DNA from 3 places in the Bacillus aquiflavi genome. Region 2 is predicted to be linked to each of the others. Evidence: riboswitches for the same ligand, from Rfam matches in the RefSeq annotation. Region 2 holds a riboswitch; each other region holds the start of a gene.
What was found. Region 2 has a riboswitch for S-adenosylmethionine ahead of K6959_RS18470 (methionine biosynthesis PLP-dependent protein). Riboswitches for the same ligand answer to the same signal wherever they lie in the genome.
Positions count from the first base shown of each region.

Region 1 (3,285 bases), 1.0 Mb from region 2:
AAATACTTTTCTTTTCTGAGGCAAAAAAAGTTCGCTTTTCATCTTCCATGTAGAAAAACGGTTTTATTCCAAAATGATCACGTGCTCCAAATAATGTCTGCTCTTTCTTATCCCAAATAACAAAGGCAAACATCCCTCGAAGCTTCTCAACCACTTTTTCTTTTAGTTTACTATATAAAGCAACGATCACTTCTGTATCAGAGTTTGTTGTAAATGTAACTTTGTTGTTTTTTAATAGTTCTTCACGTAATTCTACATAATTGTAAATTTCACCATTAAAAATAATCCAATATCGTTCGTTTTCATACGATAATGGTTGGTGGCCGCTCTTAATATCGATAATACTTAAACGACGAAATCCAAATTGAACATAGTCGTCAAAGTAATATCCTGCGTCATCGGGACCGCGATGAGTGATCAAGTCGTTCATTATTTTAAACTGTTTTTCATTTTCTTCTAAAACTTTTTGTGCTTTATCATGCACACAACCAATAAAACCACACATTCGTCCGCACCTTCTCCATATTTAACATTCACGTTATTATTTTATAAAAATTATCCGTCAATTACAACGGTGAAAAGTCATAATAATACCATTATACTGAGAATGACCAATCAAAAAAAGAAAAGAATGATGAATTTTATGTAACGAAGATTATAAAGTGAAAAAAGCATATTAGTTCTTAAATAAAAGAAAACATCACATATCGTTAATAATATCATAAAGATGTACTCATATCATAGAAAAACCATTATAAGATTATAGCTTAACGGTTACATAATTATTGCTGATAAAATCGAAAAGAGCTAAATCTAGCAATATAAAAGGAAAAAATGGAGTTACATGTTAGATGTAACCCCATTCAGATTGTTGACAAACGCTCGCATTCGACATTGTTTCACTCCGTTATAAGCCCTTCGTGAACAACGGATCTATTCGCTTATTGTTCCCGCTTCTTGATCGACACGCTCCGAGTTTTTCTCGAAAAAATGGATTAATATTTAACGATTTAAAGCTTGATTACGTAAATCATCCGCTTTATCCGTAAGTTCCCATGGAAGTTCAATATCTGTCCGTCCAAAATGTCCAAATGCAGCTGTTTGTTTATATATCGGACGACGTAAACGAAGCATTTTAATAATTCCAGCAGGACGCAAATCAAAGTTTTGCCGAACAACTTCTACAAGGATATCTTCAGAAACTTTACCAGTACCAAATGTATCAATAGAAATGGAAACAGGCTGTGCAACTCCGATTGCATAGGCGAGCTGTACCTCTACTTTGTCCGCTAAGCCAGATGCGACAATATTTTTCGCCACGTAACGAGCCGCGTATGCTGCTGAACGATCAACCTTTGTAGGATCCTTACCTGAGAATGCACCGCCTCCATGACGTGCGTACCCTCCGTACGTATCGACGATAATCTTTCTTCCTGTTAGACCAGCATCACCTTGTGGTCCACCGATAACAAATCGACCTGTTGGATTAATAAAATATTTCGTATTTTCGTCAATTAATTCTTTAGAAACTACAGGTTCAATTACATATTTCTTCAAATCTTGCTTGATTTTTTCTAAACTAACACCTGGATGGTGTTGGGTCGAAATAACAATGGTATCAACACGAACCGGATGATCATTTTCATCATACTCAATCGTCACTTGTGTCTTTCCATCAGGACGAAGGTAGGGAATGATTTGTTTTTTCCGTGCTTCTGATAAACGGCGAGAAAGCTTATGGGCTAATGAAATTGGAAGAGGCATAAGCTCCTCCGTCTCATTACAAGCAAATCCAAACATTAAACCTTGGTCACCAGCACCAATTGCTTCAATTTCTTCGTCAGTCATTTTACCTTCACGCGCTTCAATTGCTTGATCGACACCTATTGCAATGTCTGCAGATTGTTCATCAATAGAAGTTAAAACAGCACACGTTTCAGCATCAAAGCCATATTTCGCTCGCGTATATCCAATATTAGCCAATGTTTCCCGTACAATTTTTGGAATATCTACATAAGTAGACGTTGTTATTTCACCAGTAACAAGAACTAATCCAGTTGTAACCGATGTTTCAGCAGCAACGCGTGCATTTGGATCTTTGTCTAATATCGCATCTAAAATTGCATCTGAAATTTGATCACAAATTTTGTCTGGATGACCATCCGTTACTGATTCGGATGTAAACAAACGACGTTTAGTTGACATCTAAATTTTCCTCCTTATTTCATTAAATTTAGAGAAAGATATTGAAGAAGCAATTTTCATACGTTACCGCATCTTCTTTTATTACTTTTTAGACGGAACTCATTTCCCTAAGTAGTATGAAATAAACATTACCTTTTAGAATGAAAAATTAGCTTCTAAATACAAAAAACCTTTCCACATTGAGGAAAGGTAATCATTTACTCATTCGCCTTTCACTCTTATCGTTCAAGGATATGTCCTTGCAACAGATTAGCACCTTTGCTTAAAAAAGATTGATTAACCATTTTCTTTTTAAAAGCAGGTTGCTGGGTTTCATAGGGTCTGTCCCTCCACCATCTCGGGATAAGAGAGTATCCGTTCAACTCATAATAGCTCATGTTATTACCATACGTCAATTAATTTATCCTTAAAACGGCATTTCAATCATTGGGCAGTTCACTAATGATTAGTTTATCTATTGAACAAACAACTGTTACAACTATCCTTTTAAAGGTTTTTACATCAAAATAATCCTTCTCTTTACTTTTTCACTTTTCTATTTATAATGTTTGGATATACTAACTTTACAGTCTTAATTACAAATGAAATCAAAGCCTTATACTACAGTTATGAATAATGCAAATGTTACAATTTTAAAACAACGAAGTGAAATTTTTTATTTAGTATAGATTATTAACTTAAATGTGTTATACTAATTTCGAGTAAAATAAATCGGAAAAAAAGGAAGGTTATCATCAGATGAGTTCTGTAAGTATTTCCAACGAATTAAATGAATTGTTAATGGGAAAAAACGTGCACATTCAATTGTCTGTTCCACAACTAGTTGAAAAAGTGTTAAACCGTAATGAAGGTTTGTTAACTTCCACTGGTGCAGTCCGAGCCACAACTGGAAAGTATACAGGACGCTCCCCTAAAGATAAATATATCGTAGAGGAAGCATCTACAAAAGATAAAATTGATTGGGGTTCCGTCAATCAGCCTATTTCGGAAGAGGTTTTCACAAACCTTTATCATAAAGTGATTCATTATTTAAAAGAAAAAGATGAGGTTTTCGTATTTAAAGGCTTTGCTGGCGCTGAT
Region 1 is NZ_CP082780.1:2,755,466-2,758,750, forward strand. Features, by position in the region: gene asnB (asparagine synthase (glutamine-hydrolyzing)) at 1-505, opposite strand, end outside; gene metK (methionine adenosyltransferase) at 1,003-2,205, opposite strand; SAM riboswitch class I at 2,421-2,554, opposite strand; gene pckA (phosphoenolpyruvate carboxykinase (ATP)) at 2,944-3,285, shown strand, end outside.
Region 1: another riboswitch for S-adenosylmethionine. It lies ahead of metK (methionine adenosyltransferase); the one in region 2 lies ahead of K6959_RS18470 (methionine biosynthesis PLP-dependent protein).

Region 2 (3,285 bases):
CTTAATAAAAATATCTTTTCGTTTTTCTTTTTGTTTAATTACTTTTTCTTGTAAAGGACGTAAACCTTTTATTCCTTCGGCAAAAGCTTTAATATGCTCCGGTCTTGTCCCGCAGCACCCTCCAAGGAGTCTAATCCCTTCGTTTCTAAAGGCAATTGCACATTTTTTGAAGTAATCTTCCTTTGCTGTATAAGTAAGCTTTCCATCTTCATAGTCAGGCAAGCTTGCGTTAGGATATGCAGACAAAAATGCTTTCTGTTGTAACGGCACACTTTCTAACGCCCGAATCATATGATGAGGGCCAAGGCGGCAATTAACCCCAACCACATCGGCGCCAATGCCTTCAAGTTGTGTAAGGGCTTGTGTTAAAGAGAGACCGTTTTGCAATACTCCTGGTTCATGCATCGTGACGTGAGCAATAATTGGAAGATTTGTTTCTAATCGCGCAATCGCTAAAACAGCTGTTAACTCTTCCAAGTCATAATAAGTTTCAAGTAAAAGACCATCTACCCCTTCTTCTAGTAAACTATAAAGTTGTTCTTTAAAGCTGTTTGTAATATCGTTAAGCGGGATTTCCTGTTTGTTAAAGCCGAGAATTCCGCCAATCGTACCTAAAACAAATGTTTCCCTTCCCGCTGCTTTTCGGGCAATGCGGACAGCTTCCTGATTAATGACTTTTACTTTATTCTCAAGTCCATATCTCGATAATTTAATTACGTTTGCTCCGTACGTATTTGTTTGAATAACATCTGCTCCCGCGTGGATATATGCTTTATGAATATGATAGATTTCTTCTGGATGAGAAAGGGTTATTTCTTCGAATGAACGGTCAATCCCATGAGAGTAGAGGAGTGTTCCCATTGCTCCATCGCCGATGAGTATTCGTTCTTTTAAAGCTTTTCGTAACGACATTATTTACACCCTCTTTCTATGAAAGCAAATGCTTGCTTAAGATCATTAATTAAATCTTCTTCATGCTCAATACCGGCAGAAATACGTAAAAGCCGATTACAAAGCCCATATTGCGAGCGGATATCTTCTGGGATTTCAGCATGTGTTTGTGTTGCTGGATAAGTAATAAGACTTTCGACACCGCCTAAGCTTTCGGCAAATGTAAATAGACGCAGAGCTTTAAGGAAAGGGGAGATATAGTCCTCTTTTATAATCCGGAAGCAAACCATTCCGCCCCTGCCTGGATATAGCACGTCTGTGACAAAGGGATGTGCTTGTAAAAATTGCGTAATCGCCTGAGCTTTTTTTTCATGTTGTTTTATTCGTAATGCTAATGTTTTTAATCCCCTTATGACGAGCCAACAATCAAAAGGTGAAAGAACAGGACCGCACGCATTATGAAGGAGGGCAAGCTGTTCAGTTAGTTTTTCTCCTTTTGAAATGACGAGGCCAGCAAGGACATCATTATGACCTGCCAAATATTTTGTTGCGCTATGAATGACAATGTCAGCACCATATTCAAGCGGTTTTTGAATAATTGGTGTATAGAAAGTGTTATCGACAATGAAAAGAAGTTTATGTTTTGTTGTCAAGGTCGCTATTTTTGACAAATCAACTTCATTCATTAGCGGATTTGTTGGTGTTTCAATAAAAATAGCTTTTGTATTCGGTTGAATCAATTGTTCAAGTGATTCTTCACGTCCACTCCAATAAGTAACTGATAGCCCGTATTTTTGTGAAAACATATCAAACAAGCGATATGTACCGCCATATAAATCCCGAGTTAAGATCAGATGATCACCTGTTTGAAATAATGAAAGGATAAGTTGAATGGCACTCATTCCTGAGCTGCAAGCAAAGGCTTGATCACCTTTTTCAAGATGAGCAGCGGCTTTTTCAAGTACGGAACGTGTAGGATTTCCAGTCCTTGAATAGTCATAGCCAGTCGATATTCCAATTTCATGGTGTCTGTAGGCTGTTGAAAAGTATAAAGGTGTACTTATTGCTCCTGTTTGTTCACATGAACGATTTCCAATTTGCGCTAAAATAGTCTCTAAGTGATAAATGTTCATTTTCTTCCCCTTTCTGTTTAGCTGTACAGCATAAATGGACTAAAGGGAAAAGGCTAAAATAAAAAGAGCCTTTTCGATAAGAAGAAGACTCTTTAACAAGTATGCTTCATCTTATCTCCCAAGTCGCTTTCAACTTGCTGGAATTAGCACCTTGCCGTAAATCGGCGGTTGCTGAGGCTTCCTCGGGCCAGTCCCTCTGCCTCTCTTGATAAGAAAATTTAAAAATAAATTGTATTTTTATAATCTTAAAATAATTTTGTGGATTTAGCAAGCCCCAAAATCATGTAAAGATAAAATTAACTGTCGAATAAACGATCATGTTCGTTAAATTTTTTCTAAATTAGTACATGATATACTTTATAGTGAAAATGAACTGCAATGTATAAAGATTGTGATGAGGTGAAGGTGTGGAGTCACAAACAATGTTATCGTTTTTTCCAAAAAAACATGTAGAAAATTGGTTAAAAAGAGATCGAAAAGTAATGAATAAAGGAGAATTTATTATGTCTCCCGGGGAACAATTAGTTTATATCCTTGTTAAAGGAACGGCACAAATTTTCCATCTTCATCCTGATGGGAAAGAGTGTGTCATAGGTCTTGCAATGCCAGGGGAATGTATTGGGATTTTAGAACTATTTTCTCAGCGAGAGCAAAAACGGTTTACAAAAGCATTAACTCAAACAGAGGTAATTGCTTTAACATTTGACGAAGTAAAAAAGGTTATTACTGAAACACCCGAACTTTCGATGTTTCTGTTACATTATGTGACAGAGAGACTAGAAGAGACATTAGAAATTCTTGAGCAAGTTGCTTACGGCAAAGTAGAAGAACGGCTCTTATTTTTATTGAATAAGCTTGCGGAGAAAGATCAATCACAAGGGGAGTTTATTCGTCTGCCGGACTACCTTACACACCGGGATTTAGCTGGTATGATTGCTTCAACAAGGGAAACAGTCACTTTTTTAATGAATAAATTTTTACAAGTAGGCACGTTAGTTCAAATCGATAAAACTCTTTGGCTTCGAATCAGTGAATAATGTAAGCCTCCTTACATACACGAAAATGACCCCCTGTTACAATAAGGACAAGGAAAATATAAGAGGAGGAAAACAACATGAATGGAATACAATTTGATAAAGCACGGGCAACTGTCGAAGCTATAAAAGCAAACCCGGAATTAAAAATGCGCAAATGGCATGCTGATGTATCATGGAAAGGCGGAGTAAAGAACGAGATTAAAATTCGCGACTTTGCTCCTTAT
Region 2 is NZ_CP082780.1:3,789,583-3,792,867, forward strand. Features, by position in the region: gene K6959_RS18465 (bifunctional homocysteine S-methyltransferase/methylenetetrahydrofolate reductase) at 1-912, opposite strand, end outside; gene K6959_RS18470 (methionine biosynthesis PLP-dependent protein) at 912-2,018, opposite strand; SAM riboswitch class I at 2,133-2,239, opposite strand; gene K6959_RS18475 (Crp/Fnr family transcriptional regulator) at 2,447-3,061, shown strand; gene K6959_RS18480 (OsmC family protein) at 3,139-3,285, shown strand, end outside.

Region 3 (3,285 bases), 900 kb from region 2:
TTTTTTGAATAAACGCCAATCGGCTCAAGATGCACCTTTCCAGCAATTTCAAAGTCATAGTCATGCTCGGCAATTTGTGCCTCTAAATAAGGAATATGCTGAAAATAGTTTGCGTCTAGCTCTTTATCAGCAAGTGCTTTGTTTGGTAATACGTAGTCTTGAAACGTTTCAATTTTTAATTCAATCCCTTTTTCTTTTAGTAAAGGAGCTGCCTCTTCTAAAATTTCAGCATGAGGTACGTTAGAAGCTCCAATGATAATTTCTTTATTTCCTGTTTTTTCATCTTTCGATTCAGATGAACCACAAGCTGCTAATACGAGTACTAAAGCGAAAGAAAGTAAAATACTTAATCGTTTTTTCATGATTAAAACACTCCTTTTTTAACGTTTATCTATCTTTGTAGTAATGTAATCCCCAATTAATTGGATAATAAAGACGATCACTAAAATGATGACTTTTGCGACTAACGTTACATCATTCCGTCCTCGTTGGAATCCTTCCATATATGCTAAATTCCCAAGACCGCCCGCACCGATTACACCTGCCATAGCTGTATAACCGACAAGCGCTATTGCTGTTACTGTAATTCCAGAAATAAGCGCTGGCATCGATTCTGGAAGCAAAACTTTAAAAATAATCGTACTTGTTCTTGCTCCCATTGATTTAGCGGCTTCAATTACACCTTTATCAATTTCTCGAAGACCAATTTCCACCATTCGAGCATAAAATGGGGCTGCACCGATAATTAATGCTGGTAATGCAGCTTTCTGACCAATAATCGTTCCAACAATTAATTTTGTAAACGGAATGAGTAAAACGATTAAAATAATAAATGGAATTGAACGAAATATATTGACAAACGCACTTACAATAAAATGGATTGACTTATTTTCCCATATATTATCCTTTGATGTTAAAAAAAGCAAAAGACCTAATAATATTCCAAATACAAACGTTGCAACAACAGAAATCGCTGTCATAAAAAGTGTTTCATTTGTTGCTTCTAGCATTCGATCCCATTTCACATTTTCAAACATTTGTAATCACCTCCACCCCAACTTTTTGAGTGTGGATATATTGAATCGCCTTTTCAACCTCATGTTCATCTCCATCGAGATGGACAAACAAAGTGCCATATGACCCATTTTGCGTTTGTGATATTTTTCCTTTTAAAATATTAACCGTAACGTTGTAATGGCGAATTAAGTTTGTGATTAACGGCTGCTCTGTCGAACTTCCAACAAATGTTAGCTGAACAACCTTTCCTTCTGGATATTGTTTAAGCAAATGTTTGATCGTTTCTATCGTCTCTTCAGGTTCTGTTACTTGGTTGACGAACGTTTTAGTAATGGGCTGCAAAGGATTTTTAAAGACATCTAATACATTTCCCAGCTCAACAATCCGTCCACTTTCCATTACTGCCACTCGGTGACAAATTTTACGGATAACGTGCATTTCGTGGGTAATAAGGACAATCGTTAACCGTAGCCGTTTATTAATATCGACAAGTAAATCTAAAATCGAATCGGTCGTTTGCGGGTCAAGAGCAGAAGTCGCTTCGTCACATAGAAGAACCTTTGGATTGTTCGCAAGTGCCCTCGCAATCCCAACCCGCTGCTTCTGTCCTCCACTTAGTTGTGAAGGATAGGCATCTTCTCTTCCTTCTAAGCCAACGAGCTTAATCAGTTCATCAACTTTCCTTAACCGTTCTTCCTCTGGAACCCGAGCAATTTCTAAGGGAAAGGCAATGTTTTCCCTAACCGTTCTTGACCAAAGAAGGTTAAAATGTTGAAAAATCATACTAATTTCTTGACGTGCTTTTCTAAGCTCTCTTCCTTTAATTTTAGATACTTCTTTATTTGCGACAATGACGGACCCTTTAGTTGGTGTTTCTAAACCATTTAACATACGGATTAATGTGCTTTTTCCAGCTCCACTATAACCAATAATACCAAATATTTCACCTTCATTAATTTCAAGACTTACATGATCGACTGCCTGTATCTCACCAGATGTTGAACTGTAAACTTTACTAACATCCTTTAAAGTAATCAATTGACTCACCTTCTTTTATCCGTGATCTAGATGCATCATAAAATTTAAAAATACCTTTCTGCATATGAGCAGAAAGGTATAAAATAGACGTCCATTCCCTTTCTCTCATCTTTCAAAGCAATCCGCTTTGTGTGAATTGGCACCATTTCAATGAAACTTTCATTGACGGTTGCCGGGCTTCCTCGGGCACATCCCTCCACCTCTCTTGATAAGAGTGCATAATATACTCTATTAACTTAAATATAACAGCCATTCTAGCACGGATTATTTAAGGTGTCAACGCCATATTTTTACAAACATCTATTTAAGCCTTTATTTTAAAGATGTGACTCCAGTAGCTGCTTCAATCGCCTGCTCTAAATCTGCGATAATATCATCTGCATGCTCGATTCCGATTGAAAGTCGGATTAAATCTTCAGGAACACCTGCTGCTTGTAAACCTTCACTGTCTAATTGTTGGTGTGTTGTACTTGCTGGATGAATAATTAAGCTTTTTGCATCACCAACGTTAGCAACGTGCGCCCAAAGTTGCACAGAATTAATCAGCTTAGCGCCTGCTTCTCTACCGCCATCTATTCCAAATACTACAACTGAGCCTGCACCTTTCGGCAAATACTTCTTCGCTAATTTGTAATCAGAATGATTCTCATTACCTGGATATAGCACCCAATTAACTGCTGGATGGTTTTCTAAATAATCAACAACCTTTTTAGCATTGGAAACATGTTCTTTCATTCTTACGTGAAGTGTTTCAAGCCCTAATGTAAATTGAAATGCGCTTTGTGGACTTAAAGCTGGTCCTAAATCACGCAGCAACTGAACACGTGCTTTAACAATATATGCAACAGGTCCAAGTGCTTCACTATAAACAATATTATGATAGCTTTTATCTGGTTCAGTGAATCCAGGGAACTTTGGAGAATTCCAATCAAATTGACCTCCGTCGACAATAATTCCACCTAACGTAGTCCCATTACCGAGAAGCCATTTTGTTGCAGAGTGAACGACAATATCTGCGCCAAATTCAATTGGACGGCAAAGATAAGGTGTTGCAAACGTATTATCAATAATTAATGGAACACCTGCTTCGTGGGCGACATTAGCAACTTCTTCAATATCTAAAATTCTTAAGCTAGGGTTGCCAATTGTTTCAGCAAACACTGCCTTTGTTTTTTCGGTCATAGCTTGGCGAAAGCTATCAGGGTCTGTCCCATCGACAAACTTAACATT
Region 3 is NZ_CP082780.1:2,890,569-2,893,853, forward strand. Features, by position in the region: gene K6959_RS14100 (MetQ/NlpA family ABC transporter substrate-binding protein) at 1-362, opposite strand, end outside; gene K6959_RS14105 (methionine ABC transporter permease) at 381-1,037, opposite strand; gene K6959_RS14110 (methionine ABC transporter ATP-binding protein) at 1,030-2,055, opposite strand; SAM riboswitch class I at 2,158-2,270, opposite strand; gene K6959_RS14115 (O-acetylhomoserine aminocarboxypropyltransferase/cysteine synthase family protein) at 2,368-3,285, opposite strand, start outside.
Region 3: another riboswitch for S-adenosylmethionine. It lies ahead of K6959_RS14110 (methionine ABC transporter ATP-binding protein); the one in region 2 lies ahead of K6959_RS18470 (methionine biosynthesis PLP-dependent protein).